3 regions of the Sphingobium sp. TomTYG65 genome follow, and region 3 is predicted to be linked to each of the others. Evidence: riboswitches for the same ligand, from Rfam matches in the RefSeq annotation. Region 3 holds a riboswitch; each other region holds the start of a gene.

Region 1 (5,108 bases), on a different replicon from region 3:
GGGGTGAGAAGGACGGCACCGTCACCAATTCCGACCGCACCATCAGCCGCCAGCGTCCTTTCCTGGCGCTGCCTGGCGAGGCGAAGCCCGATTGGTGGATCGTCACGGAAGTGGCCCGTCGAATGGGCTGGCGCAACGCCTTCGCCTATGACCGGCCGGCCGACATCTGGCGCGAGCATGCGCGTCTGACCGCTTATCAGAATGACGGGCAGCGCGTGCTCAACCTGCGCGCCCAAGCTACCATCGGCAATGATGCTTATGACGCGATGGAGCCCTTCCGCTGGGGTGGAGAGAAGCCCTTCGCCGATGGACGTTTTTCGACTCCCGACGGCAAGGCGCGGCTGGTCCTCACCAAGCAGATGGACCTGCAAGAGCCACTGAAAGCATGGCCGATGACGCTCAACACCGGCCGTTATCGCGACCAGTGGCACACCATGACCCGCACCGGCCTTTCGCCCAAGCTCGCCCGTCACCGCGAGGAGCCGCTGGTGGACATTCACCCGGCAGACGCGGAGGAACTCGGCATCCTCGACGGCGACCTTGCCCGCGTTCAGACCGCGCAGGGCAACAGCATCTTCCGCGTCAGCTATAACGAAGGCCAGCGCCGAGGCGAGATCTTCACCCCGATCCACTGGACGGACCAGATTTCGACCGGCGGCCGCACCGGCCTGCTGCCCCGTCCGCTGGTCGATCCGCATTCCGGTCAGCCCGGCTTCAAGCTGACTCCCGCCAGTATCGAGAAGGTGGCTACGGAGTGGAAGGGCTTCCTGATCCTGCGCGGTGAGCAGCCCGCCAAAGTGCCCTGCCTATGGGCGACCCGCGTCACCGTGCCGGGCGGCGCACTCTACGAAGTCGCGGGAAATGGCGATGCCGCCCGCCTCGAAGCTTGTCTGCCCAAGGGCGATCGGGTCGAAGCCATCGACATGACGCGCGGCACCCGCCGTGTGGCGATCATCGCGGATGGAAAGCTCGCGGGCATCCTTATCGTCACTAAGACCGGCCTGCTTCCCTCACGCGATTGGCTCATCAGCCAGCTGGAGGCCGAAGACGTGGGAGCGTCGGTCCTCGCTGCGCGGGGTCCCGGCAACCAGCCGGACAAGGGGCCAACCATCTGCGTCTGCTTCGATATCGGCCTTAATCAGATCATGGCCGCCATCCGCGAGCAGAGCCTGGTGGATGTGCCTGCCATCGGCAAGGCGATCGGCGCGGGAACCAATTGCGGATCGTGCCGCCCCGCGCTCGCCAACATCCTCGCCCAAATTCCGCAGGAGACGCTCCATGCAGCCGAATGACCTTATTGCTCCCGGTGAAGTATGGCTGGTCGGCGCGGGGCCGGGTGACCCGGACCTCCTGACGCGCAAGGCGGAGAAGCTGATCGCGGCGGCGGATATTGTCTTCTACGACGCGCTGGTCGGTCCCGGCGTCCTCGACCTGATCCCCGAAGGTGTCGAGCGGGTCAGCGTGGGGAAGCGTTCGGGTCGCCATAGCAAGGCGCAGGAGAGCATCAACGACCTTCTCCTCGCCGCCGCGAAGACTGGCAAGCGCGTCGTGCGCCTGAAGGGGGGCGACCCATCCATCTTCGGGCGCTCCGCCGAGGAGATGGAGCATCTCGCCGCTGACGGCATACGCTTCCACATCTGCCCGGGCATCACCACTGCCAGTGCAGCGGCGGCGAGCGGCAGCGCTTCGCTCACCCTGCGCGGGGTGGCGCGCGGCCTGACGCTGGTGACGGCGCATCTGAAAGCTGGCGAGCCGCTGAAGCTCGATTGGGATGCGCTCGCTCGCCCTGGCGGCACGCTCGGCATCTATATGGGCCGCGCCGCTGCTGGAGAGATCAGCCGCCAGATGATCGCCGCCGGGCGCGATCCCGAAACGCCGGTGATGGTTGCGGTCAACGTGTCGCTTCCCACCGAACGGCTGATCCGCGGCAAGCTGTCCGCGCTCGCCTTCCTGGTAGCGACGATCAGCGATGAAGATCCGACCCTGCTTCTGATTGGTGAAGCGGTGGCGGGCACGGCCATGCCTGTGGAGGTCGCGACGAGCGTCGCTCTGCAAGCCTGAACTCTGGACCCTCCGCAGCTTCGCCCTGAGCCTGTCGATGTCCCTACCTTAGTTGGAAGGAAGGCAAGGGGCATCGACAGGCTCAGACATCGCCCAGCCCGGCCAGATCTTCCGGCCGATTAATGTTGGGCAAAACTATATCCGGTCGCTCGACGATCCGCGCCCCGATCCGCTCCAGCCAGCCATAGATGGACCGGTTATTCTCCTCGGCCAGATGCGCGTCCAGTTCGGCCGCGAGCGGAGCAGGCCAATATCCCGCCAGCTGCTGTCCCTTCAGCACCGCAGCTCCTTCGCCGGTCAGCGCCTCCGCGAGCGCAGCCGGGTAAAGCGGCATGTCGCATCCGGTCGTCAGCACCGCGTCATAACCTTGGGTAGCCGCATGATGCAGCGCGGCGTTGAGGCCGCCGAGCGGCCCCATGTCCGGTGCGGGTCGGTCTGTGAGGCTCATCATGCCCTCGACCGTCCGCCCGCAAACCACCACGGCTTCCACATGCGGCCCGATCGCGGCCGCCGCATGCTCCAGCAGCGTCCGTCCGTCCGCCAGCACGGCAAGCGCCTTGTCGCTTCCGAACCGGCTGGATCGCCCCCCGGCCAGCACCGCGCCCAGCAATCGCATCGATCCACTCCTTGGCAGAACCTTGTCTTTCCCCTATGGCGCGGCGCGTGAGCGGGCAACCGTTCACGACAAGAAGATCGCGCCGGAAAGGGAATGCGGTGCGGGCGAGCTTTCGCCCAATTCCGCGGCTGTCCCTGCAACTGTAAGCGGTGAGCGCGATGCACTTGGGAACCCGTAGCCTTCGAAAGGGGAAGGCGAGGGTGACCGGCCACTGGGCAAAAACAGCCCGGGAAGGCCCGTGCATCGCTGCCCTGACCCGCGAGCCAGGAAACCTGCCGGCGCATGGTCGCTCTTGCCTTGGGTCCAGGGACCGGCCCGGGCACGGTGTTTTCCGTCTGAGCGACGCGAAGCGGCGGGGGCCGCATCGGTGTGCGGGGCGGGGCGCTGGCGTCTGTCCTTTGCCGCAAGCCGGCCGTTCGAGCGGAAGCCTCCGTCCCAGAGTCGCTTGACGCTCAGGGAAGACAAAGATGATCAGGACCGGAATTTCGCTGCTGGCGCTGCTCGCCGCTACCCCCGCGCTTGCGCAGGACAATGACGACATTATCGTCACTGCTCTCGGCATCCAGCAGCCGCGCGATGAAGTCGGCCAAGCCGTCACCGTTATCGATGCCAAAACGATCGAGACCCGCCAGAATGTCAGCATCGCCGATCTGATCGCCACCACGCCTGGGGTGCGGTTCAACCGCGCGGATGCCGTGGGCGGCGTCACCGGCATTTCGATCCGTGGCGCGGAAACGACGCAGACGCTCGTGCTGCTGGACGGCGTTAAGGTGAATGATCCGAGCGGCATCGGCGACATGTATGATTTTGGCAATTTGCTGACCGGCAATATCCGGCGCGTCGAAATCCTGCGCGGCTCGAACTCGGTCGTCTATGGCAGCCAGGCGATCGGCGGCGTCATCAACATTATGAGTGGCGAGCCGGGCGAGGGCTTCGGCGGCACCGCCTCGGTCGATTATGGCTATGCCGACACGCTGAATGCCAAGGCCGATGTGTCAGGCACCAGCGGCATTGCCTCGGGCGGTGCGGGCGTCGCCTATTTCCGGACGGATGGGATTTCCGCTGCACAGGGCGGCACGGAGAAGGACGGTTATGAAAATATCGCCACCCACGCCAAGCTGAAGCTCAGCTTCACCGACAATCTCAGCCTGGATCTGCGTGGCTATTATATTCATGCGGATCTGGACACCGATGTGTTCTTCGGTGCGCCGATGGACACCGCCGACAAGAGCAAGCTTGACCAATATGTTGGTTATGCGGGTCTCAATCTAGCGTTGCTCGATGGCAAGCTGACCCAGCGTGCCGCCGTCACCTGGTTCCGCAATGACCGCGATTATTTCTCTCCGTTCGGCGACTATGGCTATTCCGGCACCAACCTGCGCTTCGAATATGAAGGTGTCTATCAGCCGGTCGATCAAGCCAAGCTGATCTTCGGTTATGAGCATGAACGACCCGACTATGATTTCACCGGCTTCGGTTCGACCGAAAGCCACCGGGCGAATATCGACAGCGTCTATGCACTGGCGGTGGTGAAGCCGCTCACCGGGCTGGCGCTCACCGGGGGCGTGCGTCATGACGACCATAGCCAGTTCGGCGGCGCGACCACGCTGGGCGCCAACGCCAATTACACGCCCAATGCAGGGCAGACCAACTTCCGCGCAAGCTATGGCGAAGGCTTCAAGGCGCCATCGCTCTATCAGCTTTACGACAGCTTCAGCGGCAACAGCACCCTTAGTCCTGAACAGTCGAAAAGCTATGATATCGGCATCGACCAGCGGCTCGACGGCAATCGGGCGATCCTCTCGCTCACCGCTTTTCAGCGGGACATTCGCGACCAGATCGACTTCGACTTCGGCACATCGCGCTACTTCAATCTTGGCCGCACGCGCGCCAAGGGGGTGGAGGCGATGCTGACGCTGAGGCCGGTCGATGCGCTGGCGGTCACGGCCGCCTACAGCTATATCGATGCGCGCGACCGCGATACCGGCGCTCGCCTGCCGCGCCGCCCCACCAACGCCGTCAGTGTTTCGGCCGATTATGACTGGTCGTTCGGCCTGTCCACGGGGGCCACGCTGACCATGGTGAGTGACAGCTTCAACAATGCGACGTTGACGCAGCGGATCGATGGCTATGCGCTTCTGGGCGTCCGCGCCTCCTTTCCGATCACGCAGAATCTGGAAATATACGGCCGCATCGACAATCTGACTGATGAGGCATACGCCACCGTCTATGGCTACAACACCTACGGCCGCTCGGCCTTTGGCGGCGTGCGTGTCCGTTTCTGACGGCAGGCTGGAGGGGCGGGCGTGATCTTTCGCCCCTCAATGGCCCGACGTGGCGTTCACCTGAGCCACGATGCTGCGGGCGGCCTCTACATAGGCGGGGCCGCCGCACACCGTCCAGGCTTGCGGCACCCGGATGCGCGGGATGG
Region 2 (5,108 bases), 100 kb from region 3:
GGATTCATAATAATAGGCGATGTCCTTGTCTCGGCTGGCAAGGATGTTGAGCAGCTCGCCATAAATCTGGACATGCTTCCCCTTCCAGGCGGCGCGGGCGTTGACGACGGTGCTGCCGGGATCGCGCACGCTATTGTCCTCGATCAGCGGCGAGGGGCCGAGATGGCGCAGGCGGATGCTGGCTTCCCATGGGTCGAGAACGATCGCCGCCCCGGCGGAGGCGGCATTTTTGAACGCGTTGGGAATATGATCGCCATTGTCGTAGCGCGAGTGGCTGGCGGTGTAGTTGCCGTCGAAGGCGAGCCAGGGGAAAGGACGCCAGAAGGCGACCAGTTCATAGCCATGGCGGCTGCTGGCCCCTGACGGTTCGACGGCGTTGGAATCGCCGACGAAGCGCAGTTCGCTACCGACATTCAGCCACCAATAGGTGGCGGTGAAGGAGAAGCCGGGCAGTTGCAGGCGCGCGCCCAATTCCTTGCCGGTGCCGCGGACGAGCAGAGGGACGGGCGTGGTGGCGTTCACCGCGCCGCGCACATCATTGGAATGAAAGCCCCGGCCCCAATTGGCGTAGAGTTCGACGCGGGGACTTAGCTGATAGGCGATCGCGGCCTTGGGCGAAACGAGGGTGTCGGAGCCGCTGCCTTCGCCCAAGGCTGCGGCGGCCGCGTCCTTCGCCGTGACCGAATAATGATAATGGTCGCCGCGCAACCCGCCGGTCAGGCGCAGGCCGGGCAGGGGCGTAAGGGTCGCTTCCCCATAGAGGGCGGCGGAGGCTTCCTTCACCCGGTAGCGGCCGAGCGAGGCCAGGAAGGCGCGGTCTGCGGTGCGGTTGACGCCGACATTGCCGATCGCGTCATAGCGGTTCTCCGTGCCGAGTTTCAGCTGGAGAACGGGACCCAGGTCCCAGCGCTTCTCGCCGGTCAGGCCAAGGACCCAGCGGCGGTCGAACTGTTCGATCTGCGCGCTGGTCCCGTCCGGATCGGCATAGGTGGGATTGGAAAACATCGTCCAGTCGTAGAATTGCGCGTAAAGATTGGCCCGCCACGTCGGCTGGACGGTGGCGAGATTGCCGATGATGCGCGTGGTTTCGCCGCGTGCGGATGGATCGGGCGAGCAAAAGACGTCCGGACATTGGGGCGTGCCGATGATCCGTTCGGGAATCTGCTCGGTCGGGCGCCAGGTCGCACGATAGGCGTGGACCGATGCTTCCAGCTTTCCGGGGCCGGCGGGCAGCGCATATTTGGCGAACCCTGCATAATGGCGCAGATGTTCCGGTTCTTCCCAAGGGCCGTCATAAGCCTTGGCCTGCGCGACGAGAGTGAGGTCGCCGCCGCCCGCTTTCACGGTGCCGCCCGCCGCCAGCCTGCGCCAGCCATAGGAGCCGCCCTCCGCCGATATCCAGGGACGGTCATAGCCGTCGATCGTGGTCATATAGGCCGCGCCCGCCAGCGCGAAGTCGCCGCCGTCCGCGCGGTAGGGACCTTTGCGAAAATCCTCGCGCGCGACGATTTCGGGGATGAGGCCGTTGAGGTCGAGATAGCCATGACCATGGCCATGGGTGCGAAAGTTCATCTGAACGCCGTCGATATAGGTGGTGAAGTCCGACCCATGATCGAGGTTGAACCCGCGCAGGAAATATTGATTGGCCTTGCCGCTGCCCGAATGCTGGGCGGCGACCATGCCGGGCACGGCTTCGAGCAGTTCGGCGACGCGCAGCAGCGGGCGGACGAGCAGGTCCGCGCCGCCGACGCTGCCTTCGCTGGCGGCATGTGCGGTGCCGATCTTATCCTCTCCCCGGCCGAAAACGACGATGGTGGCGGCGGCTTCGGCGGTTTCCGCATCATCGGCGGCACGTGCAGGGGAAGCGGAAAGACTGGTGGTCAGGGCGCAGGCCGCCCATGCCAGTGAGTTACGGGATTTCATGTCATTCACTCCGGGCGTCTGGCGACATCCGGTAAGAGACCTGCCGCCCACGCGAACGGCCGGCGCACGCCGACAGCCGGACGCCCCCAAGGCGGCCGCCAACGTCACCGAAGCGGCCTCCACCGCTCGTTCGTCGCTCAGACGGAAGTTACCGTGCCGCGGCCATCCCCTGGACCAAGGCAAGAGCGACCAGACGCAGGCAGGTCTCCTGGCTCGCGGGTCGTCGCTTGATGCACGGCCTTCCCGGGCCCCGCAGGATTTAGCGTCCGGCCCAGTGACTTGCCCTTCCTGCCTGTGAGGAAGGGCGATGTGCATCGCGCTCGCCGCTTACAGTTGCAGGGACAGCCTTGGCTTGAGGAGGCGGACGCCTCCTGCACCATGTTCCCTTTTAAGCCTCTTTCGAGGCACCGGCGCGATCAAACCGGGGTGACCCGGGTGGAGTGGCGATAGCGAGCGTGCAAGCGGAGGGCAAGGGGGTGAGTTGGTGGGAGCCGCCATCCCCGGCGGAAGCTGGGATCTTAGAGGGCGCGCTGTGGGCAGAGATGCCAGCTTTCGCTGACATGACGGGCTGAGGGCGCAGGGAGCGGGCAGGCCGGAGGTTGCGCAGTTCCCCTCCACCATCGGCGGGGCCGATGGCACCCCTCCCCATCTTTGACGGGGAGGGTTTAGGATTTGAGCTTTCGGATCAGTTCAGCGCGTTGCCGGAGTTGCGCTTCAGGCGCAGGGCCATGGCCTGGTAGCGGACGGCGCGTTCATTGTGCAGGGCGATGGTTGCCTGGTCCGCTCCGCGCAGGCGAGCTTCTCTGGCCTGCTGCGCTTCATGGGCCGCGCAGGCGGTAAAATGTGATGCGTCATGGGGGCGCATGGCCCAAATCCTCTCTCTTATTTCTTATGGCGGTCCCTATATCACCGGGACGCTCGCAGCGGCTATAAAACAGGTTAAACGCGACAAGCATCAACTTTTTTGAAGCAGTTCGCGCGCTTGTCGCGTCTGCGCCGCCTTAGGTCAGGAGGACATAGGCCGCGCCCGCTATTGCCGAGCAGAGGAGGACGGGGAGCACTCCGGCCTTGAAGCGCAGGACGGCGATCAGGGCGGCGGCGGAGAGGATGAGCGCGGGCACGTTGATCGACGCGAGGACCGGCACGTCGAGCGATCCGGTTGGAGTGGGCATGGCGTGGACCCTGGCGAAGAGCGTGTGGATCGCAAACCAGAGAGCAAGGTTCAGGATCACGCCCACGACTGCCGCCGTGATGGCGGTGAGGGCGGAGGACAGGGCGCGGTTGCCGCGCAGGCGTTCGATGAAGGGCGCGCCTGCGAAGATCCAGAGGAAGCAGGGGACGAAGGTCACCCAGGTGGTGAGGATCGCGCCGAGCGTTGCGGCGGCGAGCGGGGCGAGCGCTCCTGAATCGCGGAAGGCGGCGAGGAAGCCGACGAACTGCGTCACCATGATCAGCGGGCCGGGGGTGGTTTCGGCCATGCCGAGGCCGTCGAGCATCTCGCCGGGGCGGAGCCAATCGAAGGTGCCGACCGCTTCCTGCGCGACATAGGCGAGGACCGCATAAGCGCCGCCGAAAGTGACGACCGCCATCTGGCTGAAGAAGCCGGCGATGCGGGTGAAGACGTCATTCGGGCCGAGGATGAGGAAGAGCGCGAGGACCGGGGCGAGCCAGAGAGCCAGGAGCACCGTGGAGATCTGGAGCGACCAGCGCAGATTGGGTCGGGCGTGATCGGGGAGCGTTTCGCCCAGCGCGGTGTCGCGGTCGTGGATGATATTGCCCGAGGCCGAGCCGTGGCCGCCGCCGCCTTTGAATTGCGCGATGCCGCTGCGACCGCCCAGATAGCCGATGAGGCCCGCTGCCAAGATGATCAGGGGGAAGGGTGCGTCGAGGAAGAAGATGGCGACGAAGGCGGCAGCGGCGATGCCGCGCATCACGCCATTCTTGAGCGCGCGGGAGCCGACGCGCACGACCGCTTGCACCACCACGGCGAGGACGGCCGCCTTGAGGCCGAAGAAGAGCCCTTCGATCAGCGGGACCTTGCCGAGGAGGACGTAGATGTAGCTGAGGCCCAAGATGGCGAGGAAGCCGGGGAGGACGAAGAGGATGCCTGCGATCAGGCCGCCCTTCGTCTTGTGGAGGAGCCAGCCGATATAGATGGCGAGCTGCTGCGCTTCCGGGCCGGGGAGGAGCATGCAGTAGTTGAGGGCGTGGAGGAAACGCTCCTCCCCGATCCATTTCTTTTCCTCGACCAACAGGCGGTGCATGACCGCGATCTGGCCCGCGGGACCGCCGAAGCTCAAGGCGGCGATCTTCGTCCAGACGCGGGTGGCTTCGCCGAGCGGGATGCCGTGGTCGGGCGCGGGCGCGGCGGCAGAGGAGAGGGTCGATGCGTTGCTGCTCATCGATCGGCCTTTCGATTGCTGAAGAAAGCGTGGAACTGGTTGAGGGCGTCGCTGGCAAGGGCGATGCGCTGGAGGTCGTCGTCGGTGGAGGCGCAGACGCCCGACAGGATCGCGCCGAGGCCCGCAGTTTCCGGGCGGGCGAATTTGCCGTCGGCTATATCGAGTTCGTGGATGATCTCACCGATGGCGCGCAGGGCGGGATCTTCGGTGAGGGCGGCGCGCAGAAGCAGGGTTTCGAAACTGCAGCGGTCGCCTTCATGAGTGAATTCCGCGTCGGCCATGTCGAAGCGGAGTTCGCCCGGCTCGGGGGTGTGGGAGCGGCTGTCGACGAAGCGGAAGCTGGCCTGAGGGTCGATGAAGCGCTGGATCAGCCAGGCGCAGGCAATGCGATCGACATGGACGCCGCTGCGCGTGACCCAGACGCGGTTGGTGAGATCCTGCGGCGCGGGGGTCTGCGCAGGCTCCGCGCGGGTGACGTCGGGGTGCTGGTAACGACGGCGGTCGAGTTCGGCGAGGGCGGCTTCGGCCTCCTGGCGGCCATGCGCGCCGAAAAAGTCGATGCGACTGATTTCTTCAAGACGCTTCTGGAGCTTGGCGATGTCGGCGGCGGTGGCGGGGCCGGTTTCCATCAGGCGGCGGGCAGATTGGGCGAGATCGTCATAATCTGCGTCGCGGGCGGTGTCGAAGAGGGTGCGGACTTCGGCGTCCGACTGGCCCGCGATGAGGCGGGTTTCGGTGAGGATGGCTTCGCCGCCGCTGCTGGTGATTTCTTCGAGCAGGGCG
Region 3 (5,108 bases):
TTCTTTTCCCTCCTGATCGGCGAGAAGCGCCTGCATGCGTGCGGGCGGGAAGAGACGGCCATCGGGGTTGTTTGGGTTGGCGAGAAGCAAGGCCGTGCCGGGCGGCGCTTCGTCCGCCGTCGGGAGCGGAATGGACTGAGGAAAGGCGGCGGCGTGCGTGCGGTAGGAGGGGATGAGGTGGCAACCTGGCCGGTCCAGCAGCTTGCCGAGCAGGCGGAGGCCGATTTCGCTGCCGGGGAGCGCGCAGACATGGGCAGCTTCCGTTCTGAAATGGCTGGCGGCGGCGGCCTCCAGATCGGCGAGCGCCGAGGGATCGGGAAGCGCGTGCCAATCGGGCGCGACATGGGCGAAGCCGGGCCAAGGTTGCGGGTTTATGCCCGTTGAAAGATCCATCCATGGCTCAGCGCCCGCGCCATAATGAGCGCGCGCGTCGCCGAGGCGGCCGCCATGCCAGCGGAAGATATCGCTCATCGCGCCAGCACCAGTGCGGCGAGCAGCGCGCTTTCGATCACTTCTATGCCCGCGCCGTGACCGTCTCCCGAAATGCCGCCGATCCGGCTGCGCAGCCACCATGCCCAAAGCGGGATCAGCAGCGCAGCAAATGCCAGGGCAGGCAGGAGGGAGCAGAATGCGAGCCCAAGTGCGGACCATGCTATCAGATGCGCTGGCCTGATCCCGTCGCGAAAACGGCTGGCCAGGCCTTCATGCAGCGGCGGGAGCCAGAGCGTCCAGGCGAGCGGGCCGATCCGCGCGATCAGGGCGAGCGGGATCAGGCCCCAGGCCGGCAGCATGCCCGCCCAGAGCCGCAGCAGCACCAATTTCGTCAGCAACTGGAGGATGATGGCGACGACGCCGAAACTGCCGATGTGCGGATCGGCCAGCACAGCGGAAAGCTTCGTCCGGTCGCCATGGGCCGCGCCTGCTCCGTCCGCGATGTCGCCAAGTCCGTCGAGATGGAGCGCGCCCGTTGCGGCGACCCAAGCGAGCAGGGCGAACAAGGCAGCCGCCCATGGATCGACGCGCGAGCCCAGCGTCATTGCCGCCGCTGCCGCTCCGCCAACGGCGACACCGGCAGCAGGAAACCATCGGATCGCGGCGGCGAAATCCTTCTCATCCGCCTTGACCGGGGGAAGCGGCAGGCTGGTCATCAATTGCAGGGCGAGGACGAAGCGCCTCATGTGACGAGCCCGGTTATCTGGGCGTTCAGCGTCTCGCCCCGCCAGACGCGCAGGGACACAAGCGCGGCATAGGGCAGGTCGATCGCCCATGATTGGCGATAGGTAAAGCCGCAAAGCAGCGTCAGCGCGGCGCGCATCGCCCCGGCATGGCTGAGTACCAGCGTGGGTTGGTTGATGTTGACGATGGCGCTTTCGACGCGGAGGCGGAGGTCGGACCAGCGCTCTCCACCGGGCGGAGGGTTTTCGTCGGGCGCTTCCCAGAAGCGGCCGATGTCGGACGCGGGAAGTTCGGCCGGGGCCGCCCCTTCCCATGCGCCGAAATGCAGTTCGCGCCAGCGGGGGTCGGCATGGTGAGGCAGTGCGCGCTCTGCCGCGATGAGCGCGGCGGGGTCGTGGGCACGGCTGAGGTCGGAGCTGAGCAGTTGGGTGAAGTCGATGGCGCGGGCGCGGTTCAGGCATGGCTGCATCGCGTCAGGATCAGGCGGCGTATCGGTATGGCCGAGCAGCAGGCCCGGCGTCTGCGGCGCGCCATGGCGCATCAGGTGGAGGGTGAAGCTGCTCACAGCGCGCCTGCGACGGCGGCCTCCGCGAAGGTCGCCATCTCCCCATGCGCGGCGAGCGCGGAACGGACGATCTGCGCCACGACGGCCGCGCCGCTGCCTTCGCCAAGGCGCATGTCGAGATGCAGCAGCGGTTTGAGGCCCAGCATGGCCAGCAGCCGCGCATGACCTGCTTCGGCCGAAACATGGGCGGCGAGGCAGTGCGCGGTGATGGCGGGATTGTCGCGGGCGAGCGGGGCGACGGCTGCGCAGGATATGAAACCGTCGAGCAGCATGGGCACGCTCAACTGGCGCGCGGCGAGTACGGCCCCGGCCATAGCGGCGATCTCCCGCCCGCCAATACGGCGGAGCGTTTCGAAGGCGCTGGTGCAATGGGGGCCGTGGAGTGCGAGCGCCCGAGAAACCGCGTCAGCCTTGCGTGCGAGGCCCTCTTCATCGATGCCGGTGCCGCGTCCGATCCAGTCGCTGGCCAGGCCGCCGAAGGATTGCGCGCACAATGCTGCGGCGGGGGTGGTGTTGGCGATGCCCATCTCGCCGACGAACAGCAGGTCGGTGCCTGCCTTGACCACGGCCGCGCCTGCGTTGAGGGCGTCGAGACATTCCGCCTCGCTCATCGCCGGGGCTTCGCAGATGTCCGCAGTCGGCCGGTCAAGGTCGAGCGGGACGATGGAGAGCTCGGCTCCACAGGCGGCGGCGAGCGCGTTGATCGCCGCGCCGCCCGTCTGGAAATTCGCGACCATCTGGGCGGTGACGGCTGCAGGGAAAGCGCTGACCCCGCGCGCCGCCACGCCATGGTTGCCCGCGAATATGGCGGCGCGAATGCGGTCGGCGCGGGGACGCTCCGCGCCCTGCCAGCCTGCCATGAAGATCGCGATTTCCTCCAGCCGGCCGAGCGAGCCGGCGGGCTTGGTGAGTTGCGCCTGGCGGGCGGCGGCGGCTTCGATGGCGTTTGCATCCGCCGTCGGCAGGGTCGCAAGGGCGCGGGTGAAGGCGGCAGCATCCTCGAACCGGATCATGAGCAGACGAAGCCTTCGGGCGGCGTGCGGACGATGAAATGGCCCTTCACGCCCTGCGGCCAATCGGCATAGCGGACGACGCCTTCCTCGCTCGCGGCGTGGCGGAGCGTATAGTCGAGGATAGAGCGGGCGGCGTCTGCGTCGGGCGTGAAGTCGCCCAGCACATAGCCGACCTTGCCGGGTCCGCGCACATGGACGGTGCAATGGCGCTGGCAGGCGAAGAGGCAGGGCATGTCCTGTACGGAGACGGCAGCGTAGGCGGGCTCCTGCGCCTGGAGATCGCGCATCGCTTCGGCCAGCAGCGCGCCGCCGCGACGGCCCTGCTCGTCCTCCCGCTGGTCGGGAGACAGGCGGCATGTCGAGCAGACGACCACCGACGCCTGATTTTCGACGGAGCGCAACATCAGCGGCGCCCTTTCATAACCATATGCACATGAAAGACCTTCATCAGGGTCCTCCCGCTTTTTCGAACCGCAAACAGCCTTGCCGGTGACGCCAGGGGCGAACCGGAAAGGCGATGGCTGTCGCTACGCGAGGGGGACCCCGTTCGCCCGGCACACCCTGTCCGGTCGAAGAACGACTGCGGCAGGCAGGTCTCCTGGCTCACGGGTCAGTGCGTTCCGGCCGCCTTCTCGGGACTATTGTGTCCCAATGGCGCTGTGGCCGGTCCGCTCACCGCTTACAGTTGCAGGGGCAGCGCGGGTATTGCACCCGACTTCCCTCTTTGAGCAGCGCGCTTCAGATGATCACCCCATTTCCGTTCGGGCTGAGCCTGTCGAAGCCCGCCCGCGCCCTTCGACATTCGAATGAGGCAAGCGACTCATTTGAACAGGGCGAACGGAGGTTGAGCGATCCATTTAAGCGCGTTGCTCTCGTCCCCTCTCGGGAACCTGTCGCGGGGCTGCTGATAAAGCGGGGGCGGCCTGCTCGCAAGCGGTAGATGACGGCAGGGACATGTGTATGCTGCATTTGCAGCAAGGGAGCGTCACCCATGAGCGATTCCGGTCAGCCCTGGTGGAAGGGCGCGGTCATCTACCAAATCTATCCGCGCAGTTTTCAGGATTCGAATGGCGACGGGATCGGGGACCTGCCCGGTATCACGCGGCGGCTTGAGCATATCGCCCGGCTGGGCGCGGACGCGATCTGGATTTCGCCCTTCTTCACATCCCCCATGCGCGATTTCGGCTATGACATTGCCGATTATTGCGGGGTCGATCCGATCTTCGGCACGATCGAGGATTTCGACGCGCTGGTGGCGCGGGCGCATGAATTGGGGCTCAAGGTCACGATCGATCAGGTCTATGCCCACACATCGGACCTGCATGACTGGTTTCGCGAAAGCCGGGAGAATAAGAGCAATGCCCGGCACGACTGGTATGTCTGGGCCGATCCAAAGCCCGACGGCACGCCGCCCTGCAATTGGCAATCAGTGTTTGGCGGCCCCGCCTGGACCTGGGACGCGCGGCGGCGACAATATTATATGCACCAGTTTCTGGCCAGCCAGCCGCAGCTCAATGTCCATAATCCGGAGGTGCAGGATGCGCTGCTCGCTGCCATGCGCTTCTGGCTGGAGCGGGGCGTCGATGGGTTCCGGCTGGATGCGCTGAACCATGCGATGCACGATCCGATGCTGCGCGACAATCCGCCCGCGCCCGATGACGGCAAGCCCCGCACCCGGCCGTTCGACTATCAGATCCGGCGTTACAGCCAATCGCACCCGGACATGCTGGGCTTTGTCGAGCGTATCCGGGCGCTCACCGACCGCTATGGCGCGATCTTCACCATGGCCGAGGTCGGCGGCAACCGGGCAGAGGAGGAGATGAAAGCCTATACGTCCGGAGAAAAACGGCTGAACAGCGCCTATGGCTTCGATTTTCTCTATGCCGAAGCGCTGACCCCCGCGCTGGTCGCGGAGACGGTGGCGCGGTGGCCGGATGAGCCCGAGATGGGATGGCCGAGTTGGGCGTTTGAAAATCATGATGCGCCGCGCGCCCTGTCGCGATGGTGCGCGGCGGAAGATCGGGCGGCCTTTGCGCGGGTGAAGATGGCGCTGCTGGTCGCGCTGCGCGGCAATGCGATCCTCTATCAGGGGGAAGAACTGGGGATCACCCAGGTCGATATCCCTTTCGAGCGGCTTCAGGACCCGGAGGCGATTGCGAACTGGCCGCTCACCCTGTCGCGAGACGGAGCGCGCACGCCGCTGCCGTGGGAAGCGAGCGCCAGCGAGGCGGGGTTCAGCACGGCGATGCCCTGGCTGCCGTTGGGAGAGGAGAATCTCGCGAGGGCAGTCGATGCGCAGGAGGGTGATCCAGACTCGCTGCTGAACTTCACGCGCGCGATGCTGGCGCTACGCA

The links. A riboswitch is a leader RNA that binds a small molecule or an ion and turns the genes downstream of it on or off. The one in region 3 is predicted to bind cobalamin.
Region 1: another riboswitch for cobalamin. It lies ahead of ACZ5Y5_RS00520 (TonB-dependent receptor plug domain-containing protein); the one in region 3 lies ahead of ACZ5Y5_RS19490 (DUF1636 domain-containing protein).
Region 2: another riboswitch for cobalamin. It lies ahead of ACZ5Y5_RS18990 (TonB-dependent receptor); the one in region 3 lies ahead of ACZ5Y5_RS19490 (DUF1636 domain-containing protein).

The regions. Positions count from the first base shown of each region.
Region 1 is NZ_AP027330.1:102,778-107,885, forward strand. Features, by position in the region: gene ACZ5Y5_RS00505 (molybdopterin-dependent oxidoreductase) at 1-1,292, shown strand, start outside; gene cobA (uroporphyrinogen-III C-methyltransferase) at 1,279-2,061, shown strand; gene mobA (molybdenum cofactor guanylyltransferase) at 2,144-2,677, opposite strand; cobalamin riboswitch at 2,702-2,971, shown strand; gene ACZ5Y5_RS00520 (TonB-dependent receptor plug domain-containing protein) at 3,145-4,962, shown strand; gene ACZ5Y5_RS00525 (ABC transporter substrate-binding protein) at 4,999-5,108, opposite strand, start outside.
Region 2 is NZ_AP027331.1:1,151,122-1,156,229, forward strand. Features, by position in the region: gene ACZ5Y5_RS18990 (TonB-dependent receptor) at 1-1,923, opposite strand, end outside; cobalamin riboswitch at 2,105-2,350, opposite strand; gene ACZ5Y5_RS18995 (hypothetical protein) at 2,609-2,788, opposite strand; gene chrA (chromate efflux transporter) at 2,925-4,325, opposite strand; gene ACZ5Y5_RS19005 (chromate resistance protein ChrB domain-containing protein) at 4,322-5,108, opposite strand, start outside.
Region 3 is NZ_AP027331.1:1,254,337-1,259,444, reverse strand. Features, by position in the region: gene ACZ5Y5_RS19510 (threonine-phosphate decarboxylase) at 1-471, opposite strand, end outside; gene ACZ5Y5_RS19505 (adenosylcobinamide-GDP ribazoletransferase) at 468-1,178, opposite strand; gene ACZ5Y5_RS19500 (histidine phosphatase family protein) at 1,175-1,741, opposite strand; gene cobT (nicotinate-nucleotide--dimethylbenzimidazole phosphoribosyltransferase) at 1,738-2,754, opposite strand; gene ACZ5Y5_RS19490 (DUF1636 domain-containing protein) at 2,751-3,158, opposite strand; cobalamin riboswitch at 3,326-3,520, opposite strand; gene ACZ5Y5_RS19485 (alpha-amylase family glycosyl hydrolase) at 3,746-5,108, shown strand, end outside.